DNA from 4 places in the Rhodopseudomonas sp. P1 genome. Region 4 is predicted to be linked to each of the others. Evidence: predicted binding sites of a transcription regulator. Region 4 holds the regulator's gene; each other region holds the start of a gene.
The links. Region 4 encodes LexA, which represses DNA repair genes until DNA is damaged. Its sites were predicted from a motif close to TGTTCNNNNTGTGTTCNG; they were not measured.
Positions count from the first base shown of each region.

Region 1: the regulator LexA is predicted to act here: its motif matches at 1,841-1,858, upstream of LRC39_RS02500 (helicase-related protein).
Region 2: the regulator LexA is predicted to act here: its motif matches at 1,764-1,781, upstream of radA (DNA repair protein RadA).
Region 3: the regulator LexA is predicted to act here: its motif matches at 2,846-2,863, upstream of LRC39_RS03180 (DNA recombination protein RmuC).

Region 1 covers NZ_CP088006.1:528,170-532,766, reverse strand. Annotated here, with positions in the region: gene rpmB (50S ribosomal protein L28) at 152-457, opposite strand; gene LRC39_RS02505 (DUF3108 domain-containing protein) at 759-1,631, shown strand; gene LRC39_RS02500 (helicase-related protein) at 1,934-4,597, shown strand, end outside.
Region 2 covers NZ_CP088006.1:3,417,364-3,421,960, forward strand. Annotated here, with positions in the region: gene LRC39_RS15830 (hypothetical protein) at 1-2, opposite strand, end outside; gene LRC39_RS15835 (hypothetical protein) at 1-1,636, opposite strand, end outside; gene radA (DNA repair protein RadA) at 1,843-3,300, shown strand; gene LRC39_RS15845 (CvpA family protein) at 3,514-4,149, shown strand; gene purF (amidophosphoribosyltransferase) at 4,173-4,597, shown strand, end outside.
Region 3 covers NZ_CP088006.1:674,819-679,415, forward strand. Annotated here, with positions in the region: gene LRC39_RS03170 (hypothetical protein) at 1-19, shown strand, start outside; gene LRC39_RS03175 (AmpG family muropeptide MFS transporter) at 36-1,412, opposite strand; gene LRC39_RS03180 (DNA recombination protein RmuC) at 1,612-2,814, opposite strand; gene def (peptide deformylase) at 2,964-3,491, shown strand; gene fmt (methionyl-tRNA formyltransferase) at 3,570-4,505, shown strand.
Region 4 covers NZ_CP088006.1:3,145,088-3,149,684, reverse strand. Annotated here, with positions in the region: gene LRC39_RS14645 (glutamine--tRNA ligase/YqeY domain fusion protein) at 1-30, shown strand, start outside; gene LRC39_RS14640 (ComEC/Rec2 family competence protein) at 123-2,393, shown strand; gene lexA (transcriptional repressor LexA) at 2,453-3,163, opposite strand; gene LRC39_RS14630 (molybdopterin molybdotransferase MoeA) at 3,340-4,551, opposite strand.

The DNA of each region.
Region 1 (4,597 bases), 2.6 Mb from region 4:
AGTGATACCGGGATGTCGCACCCTCGAATGCCGGTCCTGGCCACGCAGGGGCCTGCGGCCGCCCATCCGGACCAGCACGCACGACAAAACGGCCGGGTCGAACGACCCGGCCGCCGAAATCTCAATCAGGCCTGAACTGGCGAAGCGGCGATCAGCTCGCCGCGGCAACCGGCGCGCCCGCCGTCTTCTTGGCGATCGCGCGCTTCAGCTCCACCGCCTTCGGCGACAGCTCGGCGTCGCGAGCCTTGAGCAGGTAGGCGTCGAGGCCACCGCGGTGGTCGACGCTCTTGAGCGCATTGGTCGAAACGCGCAGCCGCACCGCGCGGCCAAGTGCGTCCGACAGGAAAGTGACGTTGACCAGGTTGGGCAGGAAACGCCGCTTGGTCTTGATGTTCGAATGGCTGACCTTGTGGCCGACCTGGGCACCCTTGGCGGTCAGTTCGCAGCGCCGAGACATGGCGAAAATCCTCTGTCATCCCCCGCCGGCCCACCAGCAGGCGCGGGGCTTCATCATTCGTCCGTTTTCAGGAACCGCGGACCTATAAAAGGGCTGGCGCGCAGCGTCAAGCGACGGCTGCGCCGGAACCCGAAAATGCCGAATCGGGAACTGCCGTGAGGTGCTCGGCGATACGCGGATTGCGGGCACCATCAAGCATCTGGCACCATATAAAGGACGTATTCGGTTCCGACACCAACAAATCGGCCCGGTGCGAGTTGACCCATCGACGGCGCCCTCCGCGCCAGGCAGGACATCGTTCGTGAACATCAGCAGCCGCCACATTGCCACTGTCATTCCCGCGGCGACCCGGTACGCGGGTCTGGGCTGGCTGCTGGCTGCCGCCGCGGTGCTGACCGCAGCTCCTGCGGCCGCTCAGGGCAAGCTCGACGCCCGCTATGAAGCGTCACTCGCCGGAATCGAGGTCGGCAAGGGCGCCTGGGTGATCCAGGTCGACGATGATTTCTATTCGGCGTCCGCGACCGGGACGACCTCCGGCGTGATGCAGGCGTTTTCCAGCGGCCACGGCCGCGGCGAAGCGCAGGGCCGGGTGATCAACGGCCAGCTGGTGCCCGGCAACTACATGGCCAGCATCACGGGCGGTAAGAAAACAGAAACCATCCGCATCACGCTCGCGAACGGCAACGTCAAAGAGTCCAGCATCGAGCCGGAGCCGCCACCGGACGACGACCGCATCCCGGTGACGGACGCGCATCGCCGTGGTGTGATCGATCCGATGACGGCGTCGTTCCTGCGCGTGCCGGGCACCGGCGAGGTGCTCAGCCCGGATTCTTGCCGGGTGTCGACACCGATTTTCGATGGTCGGATGCGCTATGACCTGCGCATGGAATACAAGCGCACCGAGACGGTGAAGGCCGAGAAAGGCTATCGCGGGCCGGCGCTGGTCTGCGCGGTCTATTTCAACCCGGTGTCGGGCTACATTCCGGATCGTGCCGCGATCAAATATCTGATCAAGCAGCGCGACATGGAAGTCTGGCTGGCGCCGATTGCCGGCACCCGCGTTCTCGCGCCCTTTCGGCTGAAGATCCCGACGCCGGTCGGCAACGCGATGCTGGAAGCAACGCAATTCATCACCCAGGCCACGCCGCCGAAGTCGGCGTCACGCGCGCAATAGAGCGCGGCCCCGCCTGCCTGCGATCGGCGGCGTTGAATCATGTTGACTCCCGTCGGAATCGCGGAACGCATGAACCGCGGCGAACTCACCCGGGCGAAGAGGATAATGGCCTGTCTTTTCACCTGATCTTGAGCGCGCGGCTGAGCCCTGTACGACATATTGCGTCAGCCACTCCCGACTCAGAACGAGTCAGCGATTCGGCCGCGTTTCGTTCCGGACTCGTTCCAGCCCTTAATCGGCGATTGCTGCGGCGTCGCGATGTGACACAGATCTGACCGCGACCACGCAGAAATCCACTCGAAATGCCCAACCTGTACTCTGAATCGTTTACCAATGACCGCGTTCCCGGCGCCGGCGTGACCGCGGTGCTAGGCCCGACCAACACCGGCAAGACGCATCTGGCGATCGAGCGGATGGTCGCGCACCCGTCAGGCCTGATCGGTCTGCCGCTGCGGCTGCTCGCGCGCGAGGTCTATAACAAGATCGTCGACAAGGTCGGCGCCAACGCCGTGGCGCTGGTCACTGGCGAAGAGAAGATCAAACCCTCCAAGCCGCGCTACTGGGTCTCAACCGTCGAGGCGATGCCGCGCGATCTCGACGTCTCGTTTCTGGCGGTCGACGAAATCCAGATCGCGGCCGACCTCGAGCGCGGCCACGTCTTCACCGACCGGATTCTGCGCCGGCGCGGCCGCGACGAGACGCTGCTGCTCGGCGCCGCGACGATGCGGCCGATGATCGAGCGGCTGTTGCCCGGCGCCAGCATTGTCACCCGGCCGCGGCTGTCGCAGCTCGAATATGCCGGCGACCGCAAACTGACCCGGCAGCCGCGACGGACCGCGATCGTGGCGTTCTCGGCCGACGAGGTCTATGCGATCGCCGAATTGATCAAGCGCCAGCACGGCGGTGCCGCGGTGGTGCTGGGCTCGCTGAGCCCGCGCACCCGCAACGCCCAAGTGGCGATGTTTCAGTCCGGCGACGTCGATTACCTGATCGCCACCGATGCGATCGGCATGGGGCTGAACCTTGATGTCGACCACGTCGCGTTCGCGTCCGACCGCAAATTCGACGGCTATCAGTTTCGCCGCCTGACCCCGCCTGAATTTGCTCAGATCGCCGGGCGCGCCGGCCGCGCCACCCGGGACGGCACCTTCGGCACCACCGGGCGCTGCGCGCCGTTCGAGCCCGAGCTGGTCAACGCGTTGCAAAATCACAGCTTTGAACCGGTGAAGATGCTGCAATGGCGCAACGCCGAGCTGGATTTCGCCTCGCTCGGCGCGCTGCAGGTGTCGCTGGCGGAGTCGCCCCGGCACGAGGCGCTGACGCGCGCCCCGGTTGCCGAGGATCTCCGCGTGCTCGACCACGTTGCCCGCGACCCTGAGGTGCGCGAAATCGCGCAGGGCAAAGCCGCGGTGGAGCGGCTATGGGATGTCTGTCAGGTCCCGGACTACCGTAAGATCGCACCAGCGGCCCATGCCGAGCTAGTGATCACGCTATACCGGTTCTTGATGCAAAAGGGGCGGATACCGGATAGCTGGTTCGCTGCCCAGGTCGATCAGGCGGATCGCACCGACGGCGGTATCGACACGCTTTCCGCGAGAATTGCGCAAATCCGCACCTGGACCTTCGTCGCCAACCGGCCGGATTGGCTCGCCGACCCCGAACACTGGCAGGGCATCTCGCGCGACGTTGAAAATAAATTGTCAGATGCGTTGCATGAACGGCTCACGGAACGTTTCGTCGATCGCCGGACCAGTGTATTGATGCGCCGCCTGCGGGAAAACACGATGTTGAATACGGAAATTGGCAAGACTGGTGAGGTGATCGTCGAGGGCCACGTGATTGGCCGGCTCGATGGCTTCACCTTTGCGCCCGACGCGGCCGAGGCCGGCTCGGATGCGAAGGCGTTGCAGGCGACGGCGCAAAAGGCGCTAGCCGGCGAAATCGACGCGCGCGCCGAGAAGTTGTCGAACGCACCAGACGATCAGTTCATCCTGACCTCAGACGGGACCATTCGCTGGACCGGCGATGCGGTCGCGCGGCTGGTGGGCTCGGACGACGTGCTGCGGCCGCGGCTGCGGATCATCGCCGACGACCGTCTGGCCGGCGCGCCGCGCGAAGCGGTGCAGACCCGTCTCGACCTGTGGCTCAAGACCCATGTCGAAAAGATCCTCGGACCGCTGTTCGAACTCGGCAAAGCTGAGGATGTCAGCGGCATTGCCCGCGGCATCGCCTTCCAGCTGATCGAGGCGCTCGGCGTGCTGGAGCGCGCCAAGATCGCGGCCGAGATGAAGGATCTGGACCAGCCGTCGCGCGCGACTTTGCGCAAATACGGTGTGCGGTTTGGCGCCTACCACATCTACTTCCCCTCGCTGCTGAAGCCGGCGGCGCGAGCGCTTGCCTCGCTGCTGTGGGCGCAGAAGCAGGACAATGTCGACCTTGCCGCGCTGTCCAGCGCGCAGCATCTCGCCGGCAGTGGCCGCACCTCGTTCCCGGCCGACAAGGCGCTGGATCGCGATGCCTACCGCACGCTGGGCTACCGGTTGTGCGGCGAACGCGCCGTCCGCGTCGACATTCTCGAACGTCTCGCCGACCTGATCCGCCCTGCGCTGGCGTGGCGTGAAGGCGCGCCCGGCGAGAAGCCGGCGGGTGCGTTCGACGGCCGCAGCTTCGTCGTCACCCAGGCGATGACGTCGCTGACCGGTTCGGCTGGCGAAGACTTCGCGTCGATCTTGAAAGCGCTCGGCTACCGCATGGAGCGGCGCCCGGCGTTGCCCCAGGCGCCGAAAGCTGCCGAAGCGGCGGCTCCGGCCTCGACCGAGGCGGCGAGCACGACCGAAATGTCGGCTGAAGATCAGGCCATTCTGGCCGGCGCAATCGCGTTCGAGCCGTCGCCGACGGACGGCGACGCCGCCGAGGCTGCGCCGAGCGCCGACGAACAGCCCGTCGCCGAGCAGCCTGCGGCTGTT
Region 2 (4,597 bases), 270 kb from region 4:
ATTGCACCGGCGAGCTTACCTCACCGGCATGAACGCGGCCAGCGGAACCCGGCTCGGCCTTCGGCGGCGTCACGCGATACAGCGCGACATAATTGCCTCGATAGACCGGCGACAGTTCCGGCGACGGCGCCGCGGCCGGCGGCTCCAGCATCAGCACCGCGTCGAAGCGGTGCGGCCAGTCGGCGAGATACGTCTTGCAGCGGTGCCCCGCCTGCCCGACCTGCAGCGACGCCGTCTCCATCAACAACGCCAGCTCCACCGGCTCGCACAGCGGCGCCGCATAGGACGCGAACGCCGGCTTCACCACCAGCGGCTGCTGCGTGGCGTCGGCGAACATCAGCGGCCAGAACGCGCGCCGCTCGATCGTCAGCAGCGCGCCGACGTGATTGTCGAGCGGAAAGTAGCGGGCCAGCGCGCGCCCGGCCTGCGCCGCGGCAATGATATCGACTTCGCGGCCGCGGGCCATCAGCACCCGCTCGCCAGGCTCGACATGGGCGATCGCAGCGCGCAGTTCGGCGAGATCGTGGCGATGGTCGTACCAGCCCTGCGCCACATAGGCCGAGCGGCCGGCAATCAGCGCGATCACCAGCGCCGCCACCGCCGCAGCACGGCGCGGCGAGAGCTGTGGCAACATGCCTGCGAACAGCAGCACGGCCGCCATCACCGCGAGGCGAATGTCGAGAAAGCTGCCGCCTTTGTACATCGCCGGCACGATGACAAAGCCCGCCGCCAGCACCAGCAGAGTCAGCGGCAACGCCGACGCAAGCCGCGCGCCGCGGATCGCCAGCCCCAGCGTGATCAACAACGCAGCGACGCTCAGCATCGTCACGACTTCGCTGGTCGTCATCACCGGCGCAAACAGGTCCCATAGCTTGGCGAGGCCGCGCCATGGTCCGACGCTGGCGCCGGCTTCGGAGAGCGGGCTTGCCAGATACAGCGCGACCGCTGGAGCCAGCGCGAGCGCCAGCAGCAGTGCCGAGACGGCCGTCTCGCCAAACACCGGCGCGCGATCACGCCGGGTGCGCATGATCCGCGCCATCTCTTCGCTGCCGATCAGAAGCGCGAACAGCGCGACGCCGAAGATGTGCGAGAAGAACGTCAACGCGGCGAAGGTAGCGCCGATCACCACGGCCGCCGTGTTGCGGTTACGCCGGCGCAGCGCGATCCACGCGGCCGCGCCGATCAGCGCCAGGCCGAGCGACAGCAGGAAATTCATGAATCCGAGGAAGAACACCGCATTGTAGGCGACGACGCCGGAGGCGAGCGACCAATACGAGAACCGGCCGAACACCACGCGGTGGTACACGATGGCACCGATCACCGGCATCAGCAGGCTGAGCGCCAGCAGGATGCGGCCGCCGACGTGAACGCTCGACACTTTCAGCAGCGCCGCGCCGATCACGTCCATGCCGAGATTGGGCAGGATCCGCCAATGCGGCGCGTACACCTGCGACAGGAATGGATCGTCCGGATGCGCCAGCACGAAGTAGCGCGCCAGATGATTAGGATAGTCGAGCACCGGCGGCACATCGACCATCAGCAACGGCACCAGCAGCACCACGAGAAGCGCAGCCGCCGCGGCCCACCAGCCAAGCGTCGGTCCGCCGCCCGGCGCGGCATCGGCAGCCTTGATCATCACGCGCAGTCCCTCGCCCCGTTCTCTGTTGGCGGCGGATCATCGCGGCCGCGGGTTAGCACCAGGTCAATGCAACCTGTGAAAGGTGGCCGACGATCGCCTTCAATCGGGCGCGGCGACTTGCATCTGGAACAAAAAGCGAACATATTCGGTGACTGCCGGGCCGTCTTGGTGTCGGGCGCTTTCTTCCCATCCACGTGGACGTCATGGCCAAAGCTTCCTCTTCCTTCGTCTGTCAGAACTGCGGCGCGGCGTTCAATCGCTGGCAGGGCAAGTGCGAGGCTTGCGGCGAGTGGAATACGCTGGTCGAGGAAGCCGGTGACAACGCGGTGCCGGTGTCGATCCGCGCCAAGCGACGCGGCCGGACGTTCAAGCTGGAATCGCTGGCCGGCAAGAGCAACGACGCTCCCCGCCTGCCCTCCGGCATGGCGGAGCTCGACCGCGTCACCGGTGGCGGCTTCGTGCGCGGCTCGGTGCTGCTGGTCGGCGGCGATCCGGGCATCGGCAAGTCGACGCTGCTGACGCAGGCGACCAGTCTGATGGCCAAAGCCGGTCACCGCACCGTTTACATCTCCGGCGAAGAAGCGATCGCCCAGGTGCGGCTGCGCGCCGAACGGCTCGGGCTCGCCTCAGCGCCTGTCGAGCTCGCGGCCGAGACCTCCGTCGAGGACATCATCGCAACGCTGTCGGAAGGCGCGACGCCGAAGCTGATCGTGATCGACTCGATCCAGACGATGTGGACCGACACGGTGGAGTCCGCGCCCGGCACGGTGACCCAGGTCCGCGCCTCGGCGCAGGCGCTGATCCGCTTCGCCAAGAAGACCGGCGCGGCGATCATCCTGGTCGGCCACGTCACCAAGGACGGCCAGATCGCCGGCCCCCGCGTGGTCGAGCACATGGTTGACGCAGTGCTGTCGTTCGAAGGCGAAGGCTCGCAGCAGTTCCGCATCCTGCGCTCGGTGAAGAACCGTTTCGGCCCGACCGACGAAATCGGCGTGTTCGAAATGACCGGCCTGGGCCTGCGCGAAGTCAGCAACCCGTCGGAGCTGTTTCTGTCCGAGCGGGACCTCGGCTCGCCGGGCACCGCGGTGTTTGCCGGCATCGAAGGCACTCGGCCGGTACTGGTGGAATTACAGGCACTGGTGGCCCCCTCGACGCTCGGCACGCCGCGGCGCGCGGTGGTCGGATGGGATTCGGCACGGCTGTCGATGGTGCTCGCGGTGCTCGAGGCGCATTGCGGCGTCAAGCTGAGCGGCTACGACGTCTATTTCAACGTCGCCGGCGGCCTGCGCATCAACGAGCCCGCCGCCGACCTCGCCGCCGCCGCCGCGCTGGTGTCGTCGCTGGCGAACGCGCCGCTGCCGACCGATGCGGTTTATTTCGGCGAGATTTCGCTGTCCGGCGCGGTGCGCCCGGTGGCGCAGACCCCGGCACGGCTGAAGGAAGCCGCCAAACTTGGCTTCGCCCGCGCCGTGCTGCCGGAACAGACCCGCGGCGAAGCGCCGAGCGATGCCGGGCTGACGCTGCAGTCCGTCGGCGGCCTCTCCAGCCTGGTGGCGGATATCGCTGCGCGCGGCACACGGCGGGGCGACGACGATGGTGCGCAGCGGACGAAAGCTGCCTCAAATGCAACACCGGCGCGATTCCGGCGCCAGGAGGGTTGAAGCGGCGTGACGTTTCGGGAGCGCGCCGCTATACAACGCCCGCGCAAGCTGAACGTATCCGGCCACCAAGCTTTAACCCAGCGGAACATTGCTGTGGCGAGGCGGACGGGGGTGGTTTTCTCGCCTTGCGTCGCGTGCCATACCACCGTCACCTGTGCCGACCCCGTGCACGCCGATTCGCCGTTGTGCTGACCGAGCGGACCTGACCTGCCGATGCCGATTACCATCCTTGATCTCGTTGTTCTCGCGGTGATGTTGGTGTCGGGGCTGCTCGCGATGGTGCGCGGCTTCATGCGCGAAGTGCTGTCGATCGCGGCCTGGGGCGCCGCCGCGCTGGTGACGCTGTACGCATTCCAGAAGCTGATGCCGACGGCGCGGACCTATTTCTCGTCTGAGACGGTCGCCGCCGTGGTGGTGATCGCCGGCGTCTTCCTCGGCACCCTGATCATCGTGTCGATCATCACGGTGCGGATCTCGGACATGATCCTGGATTCGCGCATTGGCGCGCTTGATCGCACCCTCGGCTTCCTGTTCGGTCTCGCCCGCGGTCTGCTGATCGTGGTGGTGGCGTATCTGTTCTTCAACTGGCTGGTGCCGGACAAGCAGCGCCCCGAGTGGGTCACCAACGCGAAGTCGCGCACGGTTCTGCAAGGAACCGGTGATTGGCTGATGACGCTCTTGCCGGACGACCCTGAAAATACCATCTTGAAACGGTTCAAGAAGAACAAGCCGGAAGAAGACCAGCAGCAGACCGAGGATTCGGCTGCTCCCGGTGCCAATGACGGCTATAGCAAACCTGCCCGTGACGGCCTGAAAAAGCTGATAGAGGGCAAACCGGCCACGCGCTGAGCGTGTCCCACATGAGAGGCGCGATGGACGCGATGCCCAGCTCTTCCGACGACGCCGCAACGCCCGCTTCGGACGCTCGCGACCAACACATCCTCGACGATACCGTTTTCGATACTGACGGTGACACGCTGCGCGAAGAGTGCGGCGTGTTCGGCATTTTCGGGCACCCCGATGCCGCCGCGATCACCGCGCTCGGCCTGCACGCCCTGCAGCACCGCGGCCAGGAAGCGGCTGGTATCGTGTCGTTCGACAACGGCCGGTTTCATTCCGAACGTCGCCTCGGCCTGGTCGGTGACACCTTCTCGCGCGCCGACGTGATCGCGCGGCTGCCGGGCAATTCGGCGATCGGCCACGTCCGCTATTCGACCACCGGCGAGACCATCCTGCGCAACGTCCAGCCGCTGTTCGCCGAGCTCAACGCCGGCGGTTTCGCGGTCGGCCACAACGG
Region 3 (4,597 bases), 2.5 Mb from region 4:
GTGGAGCCTGCTGAAGTAATCGGCGGGATGATCCGTCAGACCTTCACCGGACCGAGCGCCGCGAAATGGCCGCGGCGCTGCAGCCACGCCAGCAGCAACAGGCTCGGGATCGCGACCGCGACGCAGATCGCGAAGAACGCCGGCCATCCGGTCGCCTTGGCCACATAGCCCGCCCCCGACGACAGATAAGTCCGCCCGACCGCAGCGAGTGCGGTCAGCAGGGCGTATTGGGTGGCGGTGTGCAGCGGGTTCTTACACAGCGCCGACAGATATGCGACGAAGATCACCGTGCCGATCGCGCTGGTGAAGTTCTCGGCGCTGATCGCCAGCGCCAGCGCCCATTGATCGACGCCGACCACGGCGAGCCACGAGAACGACAGGTTGGCGACCGCCTGCAGCAGGCCGCCGATCCACAGGCTGGCGGCGAGCGAATAACGCCGCGCCACGAAGCCGCCCGCAAAGCCGCCGATCAGCGTTGCGGCCAGTCCGACGCCCTTGACGATCGCCGCATAGTCGTTGCGCGTGAAGCCGAGGTCGATCACGAACGGCGCCGTCATGGTGCCGGAGAACGCGTCGGTGAACTTGAACAGCACCACGAAAGCCAGCGCCGCGAACGCGTCCTTGCGGCCGAGGAATTCGGAGAACGCACCGATCGCCGCCTGGGTGACGCGGCGAAACGCGCTTTCGCCGCTGGTTGCAGCTTCGGCCCGCGCCGACTGTTCCGGCTCGGTGGCGAGCAGCGCCGTGACGGTGCCGATCAACACCATCGCGGCCATCGTCACGTAGCCCCACATCCAGGATTCCAGCCGGGTCCGCCCGGTGGATTCGTAGGCGCTGACCAGGAACAGCGCGCCGGCAGTCGAGACCAGCATGCCGATCCGATACGCCGCCACATAGGCGGCCATGCCGGCGGCCTGTTCTTGTTCCGGCAGACTCTCGACCCTGAAGGCATCGACCACGATGTCCTGGGTGGCCGACGTGGTGGCAACCAGCAACGCGCCGATCGCGACGTAGAGCGGCGATTTCGCCGGGTCCGCGAATGCCAGCACCAGGATGGCGGCGATCAGCAGCAGCTGGGCGAACACCAGCCAGCCGCGGCGCCGGCCGAACGTCCGGGTGAACAGCGGCACGTGCAGCGCGTCGACCAGCGGAGCCCAGATGAATTTCAGCGTGTAGGGCGTGCCGACCAACGCGAACAGCCCGATGGTGCCGAGATCGACGCCGGATTCGCGCATCCACACCAGGAGCGTCGAACCGGACAGTGCCAGCGGCAGGCCGGAGGAGAAGCCAAGAAACAGCACCACCAGCACCCGCGGCCGCAAATACACCGCCATCGCCTCGCGCCAGCTCGGCCTGGTGACGGCTACTTGCGACGGCGCCTCGGGATTCGACGCGGGATCGGGAGCATTCATGCGTGGTTGGTAGCAGATTCGACGGAAGCGGGGCATCAAAGTCCGTCATCGCCCGGCTTGTCCGGGCGAACCAGTACTCACCATGACTTGTGTGAAGCACGAGGCCATGCTGGACCATGTCGCCGCTGAGCCACGAAGGCTCTGGGATACTGGGTCGCCCGCATTTGCGGGCGATGACGGCGGGTTGTGTGGCGCGGCCTCAGCTCGGCGCGACTTCGTCAATCTTGAAGGCGCGCGAGGCGAACAGATCGGCGCGATCGGGTGCCAACGGAGCTTCGGGGGCAGGGGCCGATGCGGACTCGGCGGCTTGGTCGGTGAAGTCGAGCTCCTCGATCCGAGCGGCGCGGCGCTCGATTTTGTCGGCGGAGATCAGGATCTGGCGGACGTCGTCGGTGACCTGGCCGAAATGGGTCTGCAGTTTGGTAACGCGCTCGCGCAAGCGCGCCAGATCGTCACCGAGACTGAGCACCTCGGTGCGGATCTGATCGGCGGCGTCGCGCATCCGCGCGTCTTTGAGGATCTGCTGCATCACCTGGATCGCCAGCATCAGCAGCGACGGCGACACCAGCACGACGCGGGCTCGGTAGGCCTTCTGGATCACGTCGTCGAAGCCGTCGTGGATCTCCGCATAGACCGACTCCGACGGCACGAACATCAGCGCGGTGTCCTGGGTCTCGCCCGGGATCAGGTATTTGGACGCGATGTCGTCGACATGGCGCATCACGTCGGTGCGCAGCCGCTGCGCGGCGGCCTTTTTGGCTTCTTCGGTGGTCGCCTCGCGCAGCGCCGTCACCGCTTCCAGCGGAAACTTGGCATCGATGCACAGTGGCCGCTGATCCGGCAGCAGCACCACGCAGTCCGGCCGTTTGCCGGTCGACAGCGTGTATTGGAACGCGAACGAGCCCTTCGGCAGCCCGTCCTGCACGATGGTTTCCATCCGCGCCTGGCCGAACGCGCCGCGTGCCTGCTTGTTGGCGAGCACGTCGCGCAGGGTCGTCACCTGATCGGTCAATTCGGTGAGGTTGTCATGGGCACGGTCAATGATGCCGAGCCGCTCGTGCAGCGCTTGCAGGCTCTGCATGGTGTAGCGGGTCGATTGGGTCAGCGACTGGCCGAACCGGTGGGTGACGCTGTCGAGCCGTTCGCTCATCGCCCGGGCCATCTCGGCCTGACGGCCGGCAAGCGCCCGGCCCATTGCATCGACCCGGCCGTTGGCCTCGTGCTGGGCTCGCATCAACACCGCCAGCCGCTGATCGATCTCCGCGGTCCGCCGCGCGGCGCTGCCGCGGGCCACCAGGACGGCGATGATCGCGAGCAGGGCCAGCGTGAGTGCGGCAAAAGCTGCGCCGGCCATGCCGAGGCTGACCGGCACTTCGCCGAGCCTGAACAGAATCTGGTCCATCGCCGCCGGTGTAGCAGATTGCACAGCCATCAAGAACGAAGATAGAACATGACGCTGAACAGACCTTTAAGGCAGGCCGCGCCGAAAGTGGCAGAAGCTCCGGTCGGTCCCGGATTGACCGCAACGTCGGCGCCGCTTAAATCGCCGCCATGGCCCTACGCGAAATCATCATTCTGCCCGACAAACGGCTGCGCGAGATCTCCAAGCCCGTCACCGAGGTGACGACCGAGATCCGCAAGCTCGCCGACGACATGTTCGAGAGCATGTACGACGCTCCCGGAATCGGGCTGGCGGCGATCCAGATCGCCGAGCCGGTGCGGCTGATCACGATGGATATCGTCCGCAAGGAAGGCGACGGCAAAAGCGATCCGCGCGCCTTCATCAATCCGGAGATCATCGGCGCCTCGTCGGACATGAACGTGTACGAGGAGGGCTGTCTGTCGATCCCGGAATACTACGCCGAGGTCGAACGGCCCAAGACGGTTCGGATCCGCTACACCGACCTCGACGGCAACGTGAAGGAAGAGGATGCGGACGGTCTGTTCGCGACCTGCATCCAGCACGAGATCGACCATCTCAACGGCGTGCTGTTCGTCGATCACCTGTCGAAGCTGAAGCGAGCGATGGTGATCCGCAAGTTCGAGAAGGCTGCCAAGCGCGGCATCAAATACGTCTGAGCGCTCGCGCAGGTGATCGGCCGGCGCGTTGCGACGCTCGGCCCTCCGTCGCCCAGACCTGTCCGGGACTCTGACGCCATGCCGCTTCGCCTCGTCTTCATGGGAACGCCCGAGTTCGCGGTACCGACGCTGCTGGCGCTGGCGGCTCATGGCCACGACATCGCCGCGGTTTATACGCGCGAGCCGAAGCCGGCCGGTCGGGGCATGAAGCTGCAGGAGACGCCGGTGGCGCTAGCCGCGCACCGGCTGCAGGCGCCCGTGCTGACGCCCAAGACGCTGCGCACCGATGAGGCGCTGGCGAACTTCCGCGCCCACGAGGCGGATGCGGCCGTCGTCGTCGCTTATGGCATGATCCTGCCGCAGGCGATTCTCGATGCGCCCGAGCTCGGTTGCTACAATTTGCACGGTTCGTTGCTGCCGCGCTGGCGCGGCGCCGCGCCGCTCAATCGTGCCATCATGGCCGGCGACGCCGAGACCGGCGTGATGGTGATGAAAATGGACGCCGGGCTGGACACCGGCGATGTCGCGATGGCCGAGCGTATCGCCATTACCGACGCCATGACGGTCACCGACGTGCACGATCAGCTCGCCCGGCTCGGCGCCGATCTGATGGTGCGGGCGATGGCGGCGCTGGAGCGCGGCGGGCTGCAGCTCACCAAACAAAGCGAAGACGGCGTCACCTACGCAGCCAAGATCGACAAGGCCGAAGCCAAGATCGATTTCGCCAAGCCAGCGCGCGCGGTGCTGCGCCACATCCACGGCCTGTCGCCGTTTCCGGGCGCGTGGTGCGAACTGCCGATCGAAGGTCAGCCGGTCCGGATCAAGGTGCTGCGCTGCGCGCTCGCCGAGGAGCGCGGCACGCCGGGCGAAGTGATCGGCGACGATCTCACGATTGCTTGCGGCGACGGCGCGATCCGAATCGCGCAATTGCAGCGCGCCGGCAAGCAGCCGATGACCGCCGAGGACTTCCTGCGCGGCACGCCGATCGCGAAGGGTGTGCGAGTGGTTGGCTGAGCCTATTGCACAGCGTCATGCGCGGGCTTGACCCGCGCATCCATCCTCGAAACAAATCTCTCTTGAACGATGGATTGCCGGGTCAAGCCCGG
Region 4 (4,597 bases):
ACCTTCGCCAAGGAAGTCGCGAAGGGCTGAACTACCACCGATCTCGATTGCGCTCCGCCGGTGATTGCCGGCGGAGGCATTCTGCTCCACTGTTCCGCTCGCGGCGGACGGGGGCGGGTGCCGTGGAGCGGCGCGATCGGACCAGAGCACGGACATGGCCGACCGGGGCGCCGGCGGGCGCCGGTGCGTTGCTGCCGTCCGGTTTGTCGTGGGGACCGGCTTTTCTTGATCTTTTCCGCGACTGGGCGCGGGCCGAGGCGGGGCCGGGCCGGTTGCTGCCGTGGACGCCGGTGGCATTCGGCGCCGGTATTGCCTTGTACTTCGCCGCCGATCACGAGCCGGTTGCCTGGGTGGCGGCAGCGACCGCGGCAGTGTTCGGAATCGTGGCTATCCTGCTGCAGCGCAGCCAGGCCTTCGCACCGGTCCTGTTGCTGGCGGCCCTGGTGGCAGGCTTTGCGACCGCGTCGCTGAAAGCGGCGCGGATCGCGCATCCGGTGCTGGCCGCGCCGGTGTTCGCAGCGGAGCTGCGGGGCTTCGTCGAAATCCGCGAAGAGCGCGAGCGCACCGACCGCTTCGTTCTCCGCGTGACGCAGATGCAGGCGGCGCGGGCACCATCGCTGGAGCGGGTGCGGCTGTCGGTGAAGAAGGGAACGGCGCCTGCGGTCGGCAGCTTCGTGACGCTGAAGGCGCGGCTGCAGCCGCCGCTTCAGCCGCTGCGACCGGGCAGCTACGACTTCGCGCGCGATTTGTACTTCCAGGGCATCGCTGCGTCCGGCTTCGTGCTCGGTGCAATTACCACCGCCGAGCCGCCGCAGGATGGCGGCTGGCGCTTGCGCTACGCCGCGGTGATGCAGGGTCTGCGCGATGCGATCGACGCCCAAATCCGCGCGTCGCTGGGCGGCGATCCGCGCGCGATCGCCACCGCGCTGCTCACAGGTAAGCGAGACGCGATCTCGACCCCGGTGAACGATGCGATGTTCATCTCCGGTCTCGGTCACGTGCTGTCGATCTCCGGCTATCACATGGCGGTGGTGGCCGGCGTGGTGTTCTTCGCGCTCCGCGCCCTGCTGGCGCTGATCCCGCGGCTGACCGTGACGTTTCCGATCAAGAAGGTCGCGGCCGCGGTCGCGCTGATGGCGGCCGCGTTCTATCTGGCGCTGTCGGGCGCGGAAGTCGCGACCCAGCGCAGCTTTCTGATGACCGCGGTGGTGCTGATCGCCGTGATGGTCGACCGCCGCGCAATCACGTTCCGGACGCTGGCGCTGGCCGCACTGGTCGTGCTGCTGATCGCGCCGGAAGCGTTGGTGCATCCGAGCTTCCAGATGTCGTTCGCGGCCACACTCGGCCTGGTCGCGCTGGTACAGATCGGCATGCCGGCGCTGTTCGCGCAGGCCGATAGTTCGACTGCTGCGCGGGTGGCGCTGTGGGGCGGGCGGGAGATTGCGCTGCTTGCGCTGGCCTCGCTGGTCGCCGGCTTCGCGACGATGCCGTACGCGGCCTATCACTTCCACCGCATCACGCCCTATGGCGTGCTCAGCAATCTGGCGGCCATGCCGGTGGTGTCGGCGATCGTGATGCCGGCGGGGCTGCTCGGGCTCGCGGCGATGCCGTTCGGGCTCGATGCGCCGTTCTGGCGGATCATGGAACTCGGGATCGACTGGATGATCCTGGTCGCCCAATGGGTGGCGTCGCTGCCCGGCGCGGTCGGCCGCGTGACCGCGTTCGGTAGCGGCCCCTTGCTCGTCGCCTCGCTCGGTATCGTGATGCTCGGTCTGCTGCGCTCGCCGCTGCGCTGGGGCGGGGCGTTCGGCGTTGGCGTCGCCATCGCCTGGGCGGCGCTGACGCCGCAGCCGGAGGTACTGATTGCCGGCGACGGCAGGCAGGTCGCGGTGCGCGGCGCCGACGGCCGGCTGCACCTGATGCAAAGCGGCGCGGATACCTTTCGGCTGAAGGAGTGGCTCGCCGCCGATGCCGATTCCCGCGCCCCGGATGCAGCGTCGCTGCGCGCCGGCGTCTCCTGCGATCCGGACGGCTGTGTCACGCCGCTCGCCGACGGACGGCTGGTGGCACTGTCGCTCCGGCCCGACGGGCTCGCCGACGATTGCGCCCGTGCGGTGCTGATCGTCACCGCCGGCCAGCCGCCGCCGGATTGTGCCGCACGGGTGATCGGCCGGGACGAATTGCAGGCGAATGGCGCGCTGGCGCTGCGGCGGAGCGGAAATGATCCAGGGCTGTTCGTGGCGGAGGCCGCCCGACCTCGCGGCCAGAGCCGGCCCTGGGCTCCAGCGGCCGCGGCGGCGACGGACGCGGCTATCTCGACCGAACCTTCAAGCCGTCGCCGTGCGCCGATCGACGCCACGCCGGCGCCGCAGGACCAGGTGGGCGACGAGTAGGACGCAAAGGTCCGCACGCCGACGGCAGAGCGGGCGATCAGCTCTGCCCGCTGCGCGCCTCAATACTTGCGGTACAGCCCAATCAGCTTGCCCTGGATGCGGACGCGGTTCGGCGGCAGGATCCGTACCTCATAGGCGGCGTTGGCCGGCTCCAGCGCGATCGAGGCGCCGCGGCGGCGGAAGCGCTTCAGCGTGGCTTCCTCTTCGTCGATCAGCGCCACCACGATGTCGCCGGTGTCGGCGATGTCGTTCTTCTGGATCAGCGCCATGTCGCCATCGAGGATGCCGGCTTCGACCATCGAGTCGCCGCGCACTTCCAGCGCGTAGTGTTCGCCGCTGCCGAGCATGTCGGCCGGCACGCTGATAGTGTGGCTGCGGCTTTGCAAGGCTTCGATCGGCGTACCGGCCGCAATCCGGCCCATCACCGGCACCGCGACGCTGCCGCGATCGTGGTCATCCTCGGCCGGCGCCGGGCTCGGCGGCCGCACCTTGCCGAGATTGCCTTCGATCACGCTCGGGGTGAAACCGCGCCGGCTGTTGCCGGGCATCCCGCCGGTGTCGGGCAGCTTGATGACTTCGATCGCGCGGGCGCGGTTGGGCAGCCGCCGGATGAAGCCGCGCTCTTCCAGCGCAGTGATCAGGCGATGAATGCCGGACTTCGAACGGAGGTCGAGCGCATCCTTCATCTCGTCGAAGGACGGCGGCACGCCGGCCTCCTTCAGTCGCTCGTTGATGAATTTCAACAGCTCAAACTGCTTGCGGGTCAGCATCGGCAAATCCCCAGTCGGCGATGATGTGCCGGTTCGAGGTGCGTTTCGGTTCGGGCCACGAGCCCTTGTGAGAGCGTCATCGTCGCCGAATCTCGAAAACAAATCATGAACGGACACTATCTGTTCGGGGTGTGTTCCGCAACCTCTTAATCGAAATCTAGGATTTTCACGGGTCGCTATAGCGGGAGCTTAAGGATGACGCAGGGTGAACCGGCCGGTGCCGCCGGCGCGAAAGCCGGGCGCACGATCAGCGCTTCCGCGGTCGCCAGCCGTGCCAGCAGCGACGAATCCTGGCTGTCGACCGGAGTGGCGATCTGCCGTCCGGTTTGGTCGCGTGACAGCGTGGCGCGCAGATAGTCTTCGCGCTGATCGTTGCCGGGAAGGTCCGCGCCGAGCAGCGCCGGCTCGCGGACATGCCTTGGCTTGCTCATGCCGCACAGCGCGCGGATCAGCGGCACCATGAACAGCACCGCGCAGACGTAGGACGACACCGGATTGCCGGGCAGGCCGATCACCCGCATCGGGCCGAGATGACCGTGCATCATCGGCTTGCCCGGGCGCATCGCGATCTTCCAGAACGCGATCGTGGTGCCTTCGGCTTCCAGCGCGCCCTTGACCAGATCATGGTCGCCGGCCGATGCGCCGCCGGTGGTGACGAGCAGATCGACGCCGAAATCGCGCGCCTGCCGGATCGCGGCCTGGGTCGCTTCCAGCGTGTCGGCGGCGATGCCGAGGTCGATCACGTCGGCGCCCTCGGCGTGCGCCAGCGCACGTAGCGCGTAGCCGTTGGAATAGACGATCTGGCCGGGGGCGGGTGTCGTGCCCGGCATCACCAGCTCATCGCCGGTGGCGAGCATCGCCAGCCGCGGGCGGCGATGCACCGGCAGCGCCGCGTGGTTCATGCCGGCCGCAAGCGCGAGGTCGCGGTCGCTGAGCCGGTGGCCCTGGCGCAGCAGAACCTGGCTCTCCTTGAAATCGATTCCGGCCGGGCGGATGTGACGGCCGGATTTGACCGCTTCGTTGACGGTGACGCGGTCGCCGTCGCGCACGGTGTCTTCCTGGATCACCACGGCGTCCGAACCGTCCGGCACCACGCCGCCGGTGAAGATGCGCAGCGCCTCGCCTGGGCCGATGCCGATCGTCGAGGGGCGGCCGGCCGCGATCTCCCCGATCACCCGGAGCGTTGCAGGTGTCGCCGCCACGTCCGCAGCGCGCACCGCGTAGCCGTCCATTGCCGACATCGCCTGGGGCGGCTGGGTCCGCAGCGCTGCGAGATCGCGCGCCAGCACGCGGCGGTGAGCGTCCTCGATCGCGACCAGCTCGGTGTCGAGCCCGTGCGCACCAGCCAGTACCGCGGCCAGCGCGTCGTCGACCGGCATCAGAGCCATCGGGCTTCTCCCTCGCAGGCGAGTTGAAATCGAACCGTCACGATCC